2 regions of the Streptomyces sp. NPDC088812 genome follow, and region 1 is predicted to be linked to the other one. Evidence: riboswitches for the same ligand, from Rfam matches in the RefSeq annotation. Region 1 holds a riboswitch; the other holds the start of a gene.
The links. Region 1 has a riboswitch for S-adenosylmethionine ahead of ACIP67_RS21560 (ABC transporter substrate-binding protein). Riboswitches for the same ligand answer to the same signal wherever they lie in the genome.
Positions count from the first base shown of each region.

Region 1 (7,047 bases):
CTCGACGACAACCGTCCGGTTCTCCGCCGCTCCCGGGGCGGCGACCTTCATCGACCTGATCACCGAAGGGCCGATCCACGAGATCACCCTGAACGACCACCGTCTGGACCCGGCGGAAGTCTACGCCGACGCACGTATCTCACTCTCCGGCCTGCAAGCCCACAACGTCCTCACCGTGCGAGCCGACTGCCCGTACAGCCGCACCGGCGAAGGGCTGCACCGGATGGCCGACCCTGCCGACGGAGGCGTGTACCTGTACACACAGTTCGAAGTCGCCGACGCCCGGCGGGTGTTCGCCCACTTCGAACAGCCCGACCTCAAGGCGTCCTTCCGGTTCACCGTCCTCGCACCGGATGAGTGGACGGTCTTCTCCAACTCCCCGACCCCACCGCCGCAATCGTGGGGACGGGGACGGTCACGGTGGTCGTTCGCCCCCACGGAACGGCTCCCCGGCTACGCGACCGCCCTGGTGGCCGGGGACTACCACACCGTCCGGCAGGACTTCGTGACCACGGACGGCACGATCGTCCCGATGACCGTCGCCGGCCGCCGGTCGCTGGCGCCCCACCTGGACACCGAAGAGATCTTCGACATCACGGGCCGGGGCATCGACTACTTCCAGGAACTGTTCGGCCACCGCTACCCCTTCGCCAAGTACGACCAGATCTTCGTCCCCGAGTTCAACGCCGGCGCCATGGAGAACGCGGGCTGTGTCACGATCGGCGAACACCTGATCTTCCGCTCGAAGGCCCTGGACGCCGACCACGAGCGGCGCGCGGACACCCTGCTCCATGAACTGGCCCACATGTGGTTCGGCGACCTCGTCACCATGCGCTGGTGGAACGACCTCTGGCTCAACGAGGCCTTCGCCAGCTACGCCTCCATGCGCTGCATGGAACGCACGACCCGATGGCACGACGCCTGGACCTCGTTCATCACCGTGCGGAAGGACAACGCCTACCACCAGGACCGGCTGCCCTCGACCCACCCGGTAGCGGCCACCATCCGCGATCTGGAGGACATCTACACCAACTTCGACGGCATCACCTACGCCAAAGGCGCCTCGGTCATCAGACAGCTCGCCGCGTACATCGGAGACGAGGCGTTCCTGTCGGGACTGCGCACCTATGTCGCACGGCACGCATGGGGCAACGCGACACTGACCGATCTGCTCGACGCCCTGCAGACCGCGAGCGGGCGGGACCTGCGCACCTGGTCACGGGCATGGCTGGAGACAGCCGGCGCCGACACACTGCACCCCGTGGTCGCACTCGACCGGCAAGGACGGTACGCCTCCTTCGAGATCGCCCGGGAGGCACCGGCCGACCGTCCGGCGCCGCGCTCGCACCGTGTCGCGATCGGGCTGTACCACCAGGACACCACCGGCTCCCTGAGCCTCACCCGGCAGATCGAAGCGGACATCGACGGGCCCCGCACGGTGGTGCCCCGGCTCATCGGGGAACCACCACCGGATCTGGTGCTGGTCAACGACGGCGACCTGACGTACACGCACCTGCGGTTCGACCACCGTTCACTGCGGACCCTGTCCGCAGCGGGGGCCGACTTCACCGAACCCCTGCCCCGTGCGCTGACCATGGGCGCGCTGACCGACATGATGGAGAACTCCGAGATCAGGGCGAGCGACTACGTCTCGATCGCCATGAGGACGGCCCGCACGGAATCCGACCCGGAAGCCCTTCGATCGCTGCACCACCGTGTGCACTCCGCCATCCAACTCTTCGCAGCGCCCTCCCGCCGTTCCCGGCTGGCAGCCGAGTGGGCTGCCGCGACCCACTCGGCGCTGCTGGCCGCACCACCGGGAAGCGACGCACAAGTGCTCTGGCTCGAGGCCCTGTGCGACACGGCGGAGAACAGCGAGCAGCTCACCTTCCTCACCCGGCTCCTGCACGGCCACGACGGTCTCGACGGATTGCCCATCGACACCAGGCTGAGGTGGTCCATCCTCCGCCGACTGGCGGCGACCGGGTGGGCCGGCAGAGCCGAGATCGATGCCGAAGCGGACCGGGACCCGACGGCCGACGGCCTGCGGTACGCCGCCGGGGCCCGTGCCGCCATGCCCTGCGCCGAGGCCAAGGCGGCATCCTGGGCGCGGATGACCGAGGGCGAGAGTCCGTCGAACGAGACGCTGGTCGCACTGAGCCGAGGTTTCCAGCAGTACGGCCAGGAAGAACTGCTGCGGCCCTATGCCGGGGAGTTCTTCGCGACGATCCCCGCACTATGGGCGCGACGCACCCCGCAGATGGCACGGCTCCTGGCCGGGGGGACGACGAAGACCCCGGGCCTCTATCCGATCACGGTCGTCGACCACGGTGTCGTCGCCGCCGTCGACACGCTGCTGGCCCGCGACGAGCGGTCCGTCCCGGCCGGACTGCGCAGGACGCTGTCCGAACGCCGGGACGGAACCCGGCGTGCCCTGCGGGCCCGGCAACTCGATGCCACCGGGTGACGGCAGCGGCCCGTACCGCCGCGATCGGACGCCGGAGCCCACAGGATTCTCCGCCCTTGCGGGCATGACGGGGCCGACGCCCTCGAAAGGCAGCGTGACATGACGACGATCGGTCTCGGCAGCGCGGGACTCAACGTCACCGACCTCGACCGCTCCATCGCCTTCTACCGACGGGCGCTGGGCTTCGACCTGATACGGACATCGACCGACGAGACACATCGCTTCGCCCACCTCGGGCTCGACGACGTCGTGCTGCTGACACTCTGGCAGCAGGGCGCGGCGGGATTCGTGGCCGACCGAGCAGGACTGCACCACCTGTCCTTCGAAGTGCCCTCGCTGGACGAGTTGCACGCCGTGGAGGCCAGACTGCGGGCGGCGAGCGTGTCGATCCGTGAGGAGCGCGGCGCCACGAAGGGCACCGCGGCGACGGGACAGGTGTTCTTCAAGGACCCTGACGGCATCCGGCTGGAGATCTACACCGAAGACCCACGCGCTCGTGGATCCGCCTCCGACCTGCCCCGATGCGGCTTCTACGAAGAACTGCCCGACCGCTGACACCACCGTTCGCGTCCCCGGCCCACCCTGCGGGCGCCCCGAACGTCGTCTGGAGCCACCCCGCGCCACTCCCCGCGGTCGGTGCCGTCGCCGGGCTCCTCGCGTTCTACGACGAGGCCGTCGACATCACCGTGGACGGCGAACGGCTGGAGCGCCCCGTCACCCCGTTCACCACGACGCTCGTCGCGCGGCCGCCGGCATGACGGCACCGGTGGCGGTGATCATGGGCGCCGCCTCCGCCGGTATCGGGGAGGCGGCCGTCCGCCCGTACGCCGAACGCGGCCACCGCGTCCTGCCCCCGCCGTCCGGCGCGGAGAACAGCCGCCGTACCCGCGCACGTCGTCCCGGCACAGCCACTGCTTGACGCCGGGAGAACCGCCGATCTACGGTGAGCGCGAGCCACGAGTTCCGGTGATCAAGCCCTGGCTGGCCGGACGGCAACCCTCGACGCAGTGGGGTGCCCCAGGTGACGGCTCGGCGGATGTTCCTGTTCTGCAAGTGCGTTACCACGGCCCGAGGGCCGACGACACCCCCGGGAGGACGGCGTGGCAACCCGCCTCGTGCTGTGCTCCCGACGCCATGTCGATCTGCTGCTGGTCTGCAGCTGCCTCTGTCACAGCTGACCTGACCCCTTTTCGCTCTTCCCCCTCACCTCTCACACGACCGTGCGCGCGGCACGCCCTGTCCGCCGCGCCCCCTTCGTGTCCCCTTCATGCGGAAGCAGAGACCAGCCATGGCACAGCACAGCATCGTCAGAACGTTCCGGCCCCTCGGCGCCCTCACCCTCGGCACGGCGGTCCTGGTGGCCCTGACCGGCTGCACGAGCACCAAGAGCTCTGCCGGCTCCGACGGCGCGACGATCACCGTCGGTACGACGGACCAGGTCACCAGCCTCGACCCGGCGGGCGCCTGGGACGCGGGCTCCGGCACCGTCGAGAGCGAGGTCTACGCGACGCTGCTCAGCGTGAAGAACGGTGCCACGGAGGTCTCCCCGGACCTGGCCACCGGGATCGAGCTGACGGCGCCCAAGGAGTACACGGTGACCCTCAGGGAGGGGCTGAAGTTCGCCAACGGCCACCGACTGACCTCCTCCGACGTCAAGTTCAGCCTCGACCGCATCGTGAAGATAGCCGACGAGAACGGCCCGTCGTCGCTCCTCTACAACCTCGCCTCCGTCGCCGCGCCGACACCCACGACCGTCGTCTTCACCCTCAAGTCCGCCAACGACACCCTGTTCCCGCAGGTGCTGTCCACCGCGGCCGGCTACATCGTCGACGAGCAGGTCTTCCCCGCCGACAAGATCCTCGACGACAAGGCCATCGTCGCCGGGAAGCCCTGGAACGGGCCGTACGGCATCACGAGCTACGACAAGAACTCGCTGGTCTCCTTCACCGCCAACAGCGCCTACGGCGGCCAACTGGGCGCCCCCAAGACGAAGAACGTCCAGCTCAAGTACTACACGGACGCGAGCAACCTGAAGCTCGACGTTCAGCAGGGCACCGTCGACGCCGTCTACCGCACCCTCACCACCGCCGACCTCGACGACCTGTCCAAGAGGCAGAACGTCAAGGTCCACACCGGCTCCGGCAACGGCATCCGTTTCCTCGTCTTCGACTTCCGGACACAGCCGTACGGCACCAAGACCGAGAACGCCGACGCGGCCAAGGCGCTGGCGGTCCGGCAGGCCGTCGCCGACTCCGTCGACCGGGCCCAGCTCGCGCAGCAGGTCTACAAGAACAGCTACCAGCCGCTGTACAGCTCGGTGCCGGACGGACTCACCGGTGCCACCGACTCCTTCAAGTCGCTCTACGGCGACAAGAAGGGCGGCCCCGACAAGGCCGCGGCCGCCGCACGGCTGAAGGCGGCGAAGGTGAGCACCCCGGTCACCCTCAACCTCCAGTACAACAGCGACCACTACGGCTCCTCCTCGGCGGACGAGTACGCGCTGGTCAAGTCCCAGCTCGAAGCCACCGGACTGTTCAAGGTGAACCTCCAGTCCACCGAGTGGACCCAGTACGGCGAGGACCGCATCAAGCACCTCTACCCGCTCTACCAGCTCGGCTGGTACGCCGACTACCTGGACGCGGACAACTACCTCTCGCCCTTCTACTCGGCCAACACCTGGGTCGCCAACGGCTACTCCGACCCGGCCGTACGCGAGCTGATCCAGAAGGAGGAGACAGAGACGGACCCGGCGAAGCGCACCGAACTGCTCGAGCAGGCCCAGGACAAGGCCGCGGCGTCGGTGCCGCTGCTCCCGCTGCTCCAGGGGTCCACCGCGATCGTCACCCGCACCGACATCAGCGGTGTGCCCGACGAGCTGAACAGCGCCTACACGTTCCGCTGGGCAGGACTCGCGAAGAAGTGAGCGCCCTGACGCAGGACACCCCCGGCGCCGTCGCCCCTCCCGCCGACGGCGCCGCCGGGAACGGACTCGCCCGCTACCTGGTGGTCCGCTTCCTCCTCATCATCCCCACCGTGTTCATCCTGGTCAGCCTGGTCTTCTTCCTGATGCGCGCCACCGGCGACCCGATCAGCGCCGCGCTGGGCGACCGGCTCACCCCCGACCAGCTCCAGGCGAAACTGCACCAGGCGGGCTACGACCGGCCGCTGCTCGCCCAGTACCTGGACTACCTGACGTCCCTGGCGACCGGCGACTTCGGCCGCACCGTCACCGACAACGAACCGGTGACCCACGTACTGGGCACCTACGGCGCCGCCACCGTCGAACTCGCCTTCTACGCCCTCGTCGTCGCCCTCGTCGTGGGCGTCCCCCTGGGCATGGTGGCGGCCTCCTGCCGGGACCGCGCGCCCGACGCGGTGCTGCGGCTGTTCGCCGTCCTCACCTACGCCACCCCCGTGTTCTTCGTGGGACTGCTGCTGAAACTCGTCTTCGCGATCCAGCTCGGCTGGCTGCCCGCGTCCGGCCGGGCGAGCACCGACGTCCAGCTCTTCCTCCAGAACCAGACCAGCACGACCGGCCTCTACCTCGTCGACGCCCTGCGCAGCGGTGACCCGGCGGCCCTCGCCGACGTCCTGGAACACGCCGTACTGCCCGGCCTGGCGCTGGGCCTGCTCGTCGCGGGCGTCCTGCTGCGCCTGGTCCGCACGAACCTGATCGGCACCCTCTCCGCCGGCTACGTCGAGGCCGCCCGCTCCCGTGGCGTGGCGCCCTTCCGGCTGGTCACCCGGCATGCCACCCGGCCCGCCCTGATCCCGGTCGTCACCGTCCTGGGGCTCCAGGTCGCCGGGCTGCTCGGCGGAGCCGTCCTGACGGAGACCACCTTCGAGTGGAAGGGCCTCGGCTACGAACTCGCCCACTACCTGACCGTGCGCGACTTCCCGGCGGTGCAGGGAATCGTGGCCCTGTTCGCCGTCGTGGTGGCGGTGACGAACTTCCTCGTCGATGTCGTCGCCGCCCTGATCGACCCCCGAGTGAGGTACTGAGCCGTGGCACAACTCCTCCAGCGACGGCGGACGTCGCTGCCGGACCGTCTGAGGGCACGCCTGCGCACGGGCGGTGCCGTACAGCGCGTCATGCTGCTCACCGGCGCGGCGCTCACGGCGCTGTTCGTCCTCACGGCGCTCCTCGGCCCGCTGCTCGCTCCGTACGGATACGCCCGACTCCAGGACACCTCCGGCCTGTTCGGCTCGCAGCAGCCCCCCGGCGGCGCACATCCGCTGGGCACCACCATCGCGGGGTACGACGTGCTGTCCCGCACGGTGTGGGGCGCCCGGACCGCACTGGAGATCATTCTCGCGGCGCTGCTGCTCTCGGTGGTCCCCGGCACCGTGCTGGGCCTGGCCTCCGGCTATCTCGGGGGCCGCCTCGACCGGCTGCTGGTCGGGCTGGCCGACGCGCTCTACGCCTTCCCGCCGCTGCTGCTCGCCATCGTCATGTCGATCGTGATCAGCGGCGGACAGTCGAGCCTGGCCGGTGGCCTCGGTGCGGCGGCCTGCTCGGTCGCCGTGGCCTTCGTACCGCAGTACTTCCGTGTCGTACGGGCCGAGGTGATCCGGGTGAA
Region 1 covers NZ_JBIVJP010000012.1:18,123-25,169, forward strand. The annotation lists gene pepN (aminopeptidase N) at 1-2,467, shown strand, start outside; gene ACIP67_RS21545 (VOC family protein) at 2,567-3,022, shown strand; gene ACIP67_RS21550 (hypothetical protein) at 2,989-3,225, shown strand; gene ACIP67_RS21555 (hypothetical protein) at 3,222-3,386, shown strand; SAM riboswitch class IV at 3,420-3,529, shown strand; gene ACIP67_RS21560 (ABC transporter substrate-binding protein) at 3,756-5,390, shown strand; gene ACIP67_RS21565 (ABC transporter permease) at 5,387-6,469, shown strand; gene ACIP67_RS21570 (ABC transporter permease) at 6,473-7,047, shown strand, end outside.

Region 2 (7,047 bases), on a different contig from region 1:
TGGCCCTTGCACAGATCCACACTTCGCGGATCCGGGTCAGACCTCACCCCCCAGCTGATTGGGGGCGTGCGCCGGAACGCGTCGACCGCGGCCGAATGTATCTGTCCCACTGCCGTCTGCAACAGGTCAATCGGACGAGAATTCCGGACGTCAGCGGTCCGAAATATGGTGAGAATTCTCCCGAATTCAGGGCAATTCGGGCCACATAAAGGGAACAGAAGGCGCAAAATACCTGCACACTTTGGCTACTTCTCACCGCATGTGAAGTCGGGGCTCATATGCGTTCGGCATGCGATGGGCGGCGCGTTCCCCAACTGTACCGCGCTCAACCACATTGAATTGCCTCCTCCGCTTCTCTTGCGGAGGAGGCAATTCAATGAACTCTGGGTAATCTGTGTTACCGAGGGTTACTACCGGTGGGTACGGAGTGGGCGTCAGCCGCCGGCGACGGCCGGGATGATCGAGACGCCGGCGCCGTCCGGGGTCGCCGTCTCCAGCCCCTGCTCGAACCGCACGTCGTCGTCGTTGACGTACACGTTGACGAACCGGCGCAGCTTGCCCTGGTCGTCGAGGACGCGCGCGGCGATACCGGTGTGGTTCTTCTCCAGGTCGGCGATGACCTCGGCGAGGTTCGCGCCGTCGGCGGCGACCTCGGCCCGACCGCCCGTGTAGGTGCGCAGGATGGTGGGGATGCGGACGGTGACGCTCACTGTGTTTCCTCCGGACGGGTAGGCGCCCTGCGGGGGCGCGGGGAACTGCGCGACCAGCCCCCGCGGCCCGCAGACGAACAACTGCCTCTCAGGCGAGACCGGCCTCGTGGAACGCCTCGAGGGTGGGGCGGATGGTGGCCGTCGGGCCGGTCCCGGCGACCGCGTCCAGCGTCTTGAGGCCGTCTCCGGTGTTGAGCACGACGGTGGTCAGCGTCGGGTCCAGCAGACCGGCCTCGATCAGCTTCTTGGTGACGCCGACCGTCACACCGCCCGCCGTCTCGGCGAAGACGCCCTCGGTCCGCGCCAGCAGCTTGATCGCGTCGACCACCTGCTCGTCGTTCACGTCCTCCACGGCACCGCCCGTGCGGCGCGCGATGTCGAGGACGTAGGGGCCGTCGGCCGGGTTGCCGATGGCGAGGGACTTGGCGATGGTGTCCGGCTTCTGCGGACGGACCACGTCGTGGCCGGCCTTGAAGGCCACGGACACCGGGGAGCAGCCCTCGGCCTGGGCACCGAAGATCTTGTACGGCCGGTCCTCGACCAGACCGAGCTTGATCAGCTCCTGGAGCCCCTTGTCGATCTTCGTGAGCTGCGAGCCGGAGGCGATCGGCACCACGATCTGGTCCGGGAGCCGCCAGCCGAGCTGCTCGCAGATCTCGTACGCGAGCGTCTTGGAGCCCTCGGCGTAGTAGGGCCGCAGGTTGACGTTGACGAAGCCCCAGCCCTCGCCCGCCGGATCGCCGATGAGCTCGGAGCAGAAGCGGTTGACGTCGTCGTAGTTGCCCTCGATGCCGACGAGTTCGCCGCCGTAGACCGCGGCCATGACGACCTTGCCCTGCTCCAGGTCGTGCGGGATGAACACGCAGGAGCGGAAGCCGGCGCGGGCGGCCGCGGCGCCGACGGCGCCGGCCAGGTTGCCGGTGGAGGAGCAGGAGAGGGTGGTGAAGCCGAAGGCGCGGGCGGCCTCCAGGGCCTGGGCGACGACACGGTCCTTGAAGGAGTGCGTCGGGTTGCCGGAGTCGTCCTTGACGAACAGCTTCCCCGCCTCGACGCCCAGCTCACGCGCCAGGTTGTCGGCCTGGACGAGCTTGGTCCAGCCGGGGTTGAGGTTGGGCTTGTCCGCCACGTCGGCCGGGACGGGCAGCAGCGGGGCGTAGCGCCAGATGTTCGCGGGGCCCGCCTCGATGCGCTTGCGGAGCTCCTCCGGGTCGTGTCCGGAGAAGTCGTAGGCGATCTCCAGCGGGCCGAAACACTCCTCGCAGGCGAAGACCGGGCCGAGGGGCACGCGGTGACCGCACTCGCGACAGGAGAGCGCCGCGGCCGGACCGAGGTCGACGGAGGGGGCGGTACCGGAGGGGGCGGTGACGGAGGGGGTGGTGCTTGCAACTGTCTGCGCAGCCATGTGAGGCGAGGCCCTTTCTCCTCATCTTCCCCACGACGCATCTCGCCGTGAGACGGAATTGGCACCTTCCCGAGCCGGGAGCCTCGCGGGGATCGTCGACTGCCCGTGGCAGTGATCCGTGAACGAGACCGGCTGGAGGGTTGCCGGGGCTTCATCGGGCCGTGTCCCTCTGCCCCTCTGGATGAGCGGTATGTGGTTGTGGACGCGGGCGACCCCGGACATGCGATGGTCATCCGCGTTGTTCAAGACTGTAACCGAAGGCCAGGACAGTTGAGGGAGACGTCCGAACCGCGAGATGGATCACACTGTCACCTTGTATGTACCTGGTGTGATCACAACAGTGAGGAGCCGCAGACCGTGCTGGAAGAAGTCGAGCGCTGGCTGGCCGCCCGCTCCTGGTCCGTGACCGATCGGCCGCTGCACCGGATCCTGGCCGCCAAGCGCGCCTCGGGCCAGACGGTGTCCGTCGTGCTGCCCGCGCTGAACGAGGAGGAGACGGTCGGCGACATCGTCTCCGTCGTCCGCCACGACCTCATGCACCAGGTCCCGCTGGTCGACGAGATCGTCGTCGTCGACTCGGGATCGACCGACCGCACCTCCGAGGTGGCCGCGGCGGCCGGGGCCCGGGTCGTCCACCGGGACACGATCCTGCCCCGCCTCCCGGCCGTGCCCGGCAAGGGCGAGGTCCTGTGGCGCTCGCTGCTGGTCACCACCGGGGACATCGTCTGTTTCGTCGACGCCGACCTGAAGGAGTTCTCCTCCGACTTCGTCTCGGGCATCGTGGGACCGCTGCTCACCGATCCGGGCGTCGACCTGGTCAAGGCCATGTACGACCGCCCGCTGGCCGGCGGCGCCGGCCAGGGCGGCCGGGTGACGGAGCTGATGGCCCGCCCGCTGCTCAACATGCACTGGCCGCAGCTCGCGGGATTCGTGCAGCCACTGGGCGGCGAGTACGCGGCCCGCCGCCGCCTGCTGGAGCAGCTGCCCTTCCCCGTCGGGTACGGCGTGGAGCTGGGCATGCTGGTCGACGCCCTGCACCTGGTGGGCCTGGACGCGCTGGCCCAGGTCGACGTCGGGGTGCGCAAGCACCGCCACCAGGACGGGCAGGCGCTCGGCCGGATGGCCGCGGCGATCTACCGCACGGCACAGCTGCGGCTGGCCCGCGGGCACCTCGTCCGCCCGTCCCTGACCCAGTTCGAGCGGGGCGCGGACGGCTTCGAGCCGCGCACCTACTCGGTCGACACGGAGGAGCGGCCGCCGATGGCGGAGATCGCCGAGTACGCGACCCGCAAGGTCGCGTGACCCGGCGGTGACGCCCCTCCCCGACGCGCCGTATACGGCCGGACACGACCGGTTCACGCCCCGCGTCCGTACGTTTGAGCGGATCGGGTCCGGGCTAGGTTGAGGCGTATGGCTTCCACGCACGGTGCTGCTGCTCAGGTGCTGGTCGCGTCCAACCGCGGCCCGGTCTCGTACACCGTCGGTGAGGACGGCTCGCTGCACGCCAGACGCGGCGGCGGCGGGCTGGTCTCCGGGCTGTCGGCGATCGGCCCGGACGCGGGCGCCCTCTGGGTGTGCTCGGCGCTGTCCGACGGCGACCGGGAGGCGGTCCGGCGCGGGGTCGGCGAGGACGGCGTGCGCATGCTGCCCGTCCCGGCCGACGTGCACGCCGACGCGTACAACGGCATCGCCAACTCGGTGCTGTGGTTCGTCCACCACCTGCTGTACCAGACCCCGCTGGAGCCGGTCTTCGACGCGGAGTTCCGGCGCCAGTGGGCCTCGTACGAGACGTACAACCGCGCCTTCGCCGAGGCGCTGGCCCAGGAGGCGGCGCAGGGGGCCGCGGTCCTCGTCCAGGACTACCACCTGTGCCTGGTGCCGGGGATGCTCCGCGAGCTCCGCCCCGACCTGCGCATCGGCCACTTCTCGCACACGCCGTGGGCGCCGGTGGACTACTTCGGGCTGCTCCCCGGCGACATCCGCGTCCAGTTGCTGCGGGGCATGCTCGGCGCGGACCGGCTCGGCTTCCTGACCCGCCGCTGGGCGGACGCGTTCGCCGCGTGCTGCGAGGAGTTCACCGGCGGCACGGGCGGCACGGAGATCGGCGTGCACGGCCTGGGCGCCGACGCCGACTTCCTGCGCGCCCGCTCCCGCGAGCGGGACGTCGAGGAACGCCTGGCGGCCCTGCGCGAGGAGATCGGCACGGCCCCCGAGGGCGGCGCCCGCAAGGTGATCGTCCGGGTGGACCGGACCGAGCTGTCGAAGAACATCGTGCGCGGTCTCCTGGCCTACCGGCAGCTCCTCGACGACCGCCCCGAGTGGCACGAGCGGGTCGTCCACGTGGCCTTCGCCTACCCCTCCCGCCAGGACCTCGCCGTCTACCGCGACTACACGGCCGAGGTGCAGCGGCTGGCCGGGGAGATCAACGAGCGGTACGGCTCCGCGGGCTGGACCCCGGTCGTGCTGCACGTGAAGGACGACTTCGCCCGCTCCCTGGCGGCGTACCGCCTCGCGGACGTGGCGCTGGTCAACCCCATCCGCGACGGCATGAACCTGGTCGCCAAGGAGGTCCCGGTCGTCTCCGACCGGGGCTGCGCGCTGGTGCTGTCCCGGGAGGCCGGCGCGTACGGCGAGCTGCGCGAGGACGCGATCACCGTCAACCCGTACGACGTCCTGGAGACCGCCCGTGCCCTGCACGAGGCGCTGACCATGGCGCCGGAGGAGCGGGCGCAGCGCACCAAGCGGCTGGCGGCCGCCGCGACCGCGCTGCCTCCGGCCCGGTGGTTCCTGGATCAGCTGGAGGCGCTGCGGGGGACGCGGGCCAGCTGATCCGCCAGCGCCCGCAGCAGGCCCACCACGCCGGCCGGGCCGTCGACGACCAGGTCGGCGCGCTCGGCGAGTTCCGTGACCTCCGTGCTGCCGCTGGCGACGAGCAGGCCGGGGACGCCGTCGGAGCGGAGCTTCTCCACGGCGGCGAAGGCGGGCAGGTCGCCGAGGTCGTCACCGGCGTAGAGAACGGCCCCGGCGCCGGTCTCGCGGGCGTGCTCCAGCAGCGCCACGCCCTTGTCCACGCCCGGCGGCCGCAGCTCCAGGACCATCCGGCCCGGCTCGACGATCAGTCCGTGGCGGGCGGCGAGGTCGCCGAGGGGCTGCCGTACGGCCTCGAAGGCGGCCTGCGGGTCCTCGGCCCGGCGGGTGTGCACGGCGACGGCCCGGCCCTTCTCCTCCACCCAGGTCCCCCGCCACGCGCCGGCCGCCTCCAGCACGCCCGGCAGCTCGGCACGGACCGCGGCGACGCCGGGGTGGGGGGCGGGGGCGCTGACCGTGTCGGTCCGGGCGTCCCACCGTTCGGCCCCGTAGTGGCCGAGCACGGTCAGGTGCTCCAGCCCCGGCACACCGGCGAAGCCGCCGTTGCGCACGGCCACGGCGGCGGGGCGGCCGGTGACGACGGCGACCGAGGCGACCTGCGGGGCGAGCCGGGCGAGGGCGGGAACGGCGTCCGGGTGCGCCCGCGCGTCGTCCGGGTTCTCGACGATCGGCGCGAGCGTGCCGTCGAAGTCGAGCCCGACGAGCGTCCCGGCGGGCCGGGCGAGAATCGCGCGCAACGCGTCCCGTCCGACGGCGGTGACGGGTTCGGGAAGCGCGGGTTCCGTGGAGTGAGTCTCTGGGGTGCCCATACGGCGACGATAACCGGCAGCAGCCGCCCCCTCACAGCGCCGGCCGGGCAACTCAGCCCGTCCGGCGTTTGAGGACGAGGCCCGTTCAGGGCCGACCGGGGGCGCGGGGGCGGAGCCCCCGCGTACCGCGTGCGGGCCGCACCGCCTCAGCGTTCGGCCCGCCGCCCCTCCCTCACCCGCCGCAGCCGATTCACCGTGACCGGATCGTGGGCCAGCGCCCGAGGATCGTCCAGCAGCGCGTTGAGCAGCTGGTAGTAGCGGACCGGGGACAGGTCCAGCTCCTCACGGATCGCCCGTTCCTTCGCCCCGGGCGCGGAGATCCCGCGCCGTTCCAGGGCGAGGATGTCCCGCTCCCTCGCCCCCAGTTCCGCCTCTGGCCGCTGCATGCCCGCACCGTAACCCAACGGCTCAGCCGGTGGCGCCGCTCTCCGCGGTGGTCGCCGTCGCCTCGATCTGGCCGAGGACGCCCGCCGGGCTGCCGTCGGCGGTCACGGCCTGGCCGATCCGCTTCTTGATGTCCGCGCTGACCGTCGCCCACGAGGTCCGCCCCACCGGATACAGCTCGGACGACGGGAGCTGGTCCAGGAACGGCTTGAGGTCCGCGTCCTCCGACGCCGTGCTCATGACCTGGGAGGCGGAGGTGGTGACCGGCAGCAGGTCGTACTCGCGGGAGAAGGAGAGGACGTTCTCCTCGCTGTAGACGAAGTCCAGGAACTCACCGATCTGCTCGGCGTGCCCGTTCTGCTTGAAGGCGGTCATCCAGTCGGCGACGCCCAGGGAGACCTTGGAGGGGCCGTCGACGCCGGGCATCGCCACCATGCCGAACTCGACGCCCTTCTTCTCGGCCGCCTTCATCAGCGAGGGATGCCCGTTGAGCATGCCGACCTTCCCGGCGGTGAACGCCTCGAAGGCGTCGGCCCGGTTGAGCTTGCCCGGCGCGACCGGCCCGGTCAGGCCCTCGCCGACCAGCTCGTTCTTCAGCCAGGTGAACGTCTCGACGTTCTCGGTGGAGTCGATGCTGTAGCCGGTAGCGGTGCTGGTGTAGCCGCCCCCGCCGCTGAGCAGCCACTGCATGGTCTCGGCCTGTGCCTCCTCGGAGCCGAGGGGCAGCGCGTACGGGTAGGCGACGCCCTCCTCCTTGAGCGCCTCGGCGTCCTCGGCGAGCTCGTCCCAGGTGGTGGGCGGGGTGATCCCGGCCTTCTCGAAGAGGGTCTTGTTGTAGAACAGCAGCCGCGTCGAGGAGGCGAACGGCATGCCG
Region 2 covers NZ_JBIVJP010000009.1:140,789-147,835, reverse strand. The annotation lists gene ACIP67_RS17990 (MoaD/ThiS family protein) at 435-710, opposite strand; gene thrC (threonine synthase) at 799-2,112, opposite strand; SAM riboswitch class I at 2,131-2,300, opposite strand; gene ACIP67_RS17980 (glucosyl-3-phosphoglycerate synthase) at 2,470-3,414, shown strand; gene ACIP67_RS17975 (trehalose-6-phosphate synthase) at 3,523-4,941, shown strand; gene otsB (trehalose-phosphatase) at 4,905-5,789, opposite strand; gene ACIP67_RS17965 (DUF3263 domain-containing protein) at 5,936-6,175, opposite strand; gene ACIP67_RS17960 (extracellular solute-binding protein) at 6,198-7,047, opposite strand, start outside.
Region 2: linked by a shared signal. The riboswitch ahead of thrC (threonine synthase) and the one ahead of ACIP67_RS21560 (ABC transporter substrate-binding protein) in region 1 are both predicted to bind S-adenosylmethionine.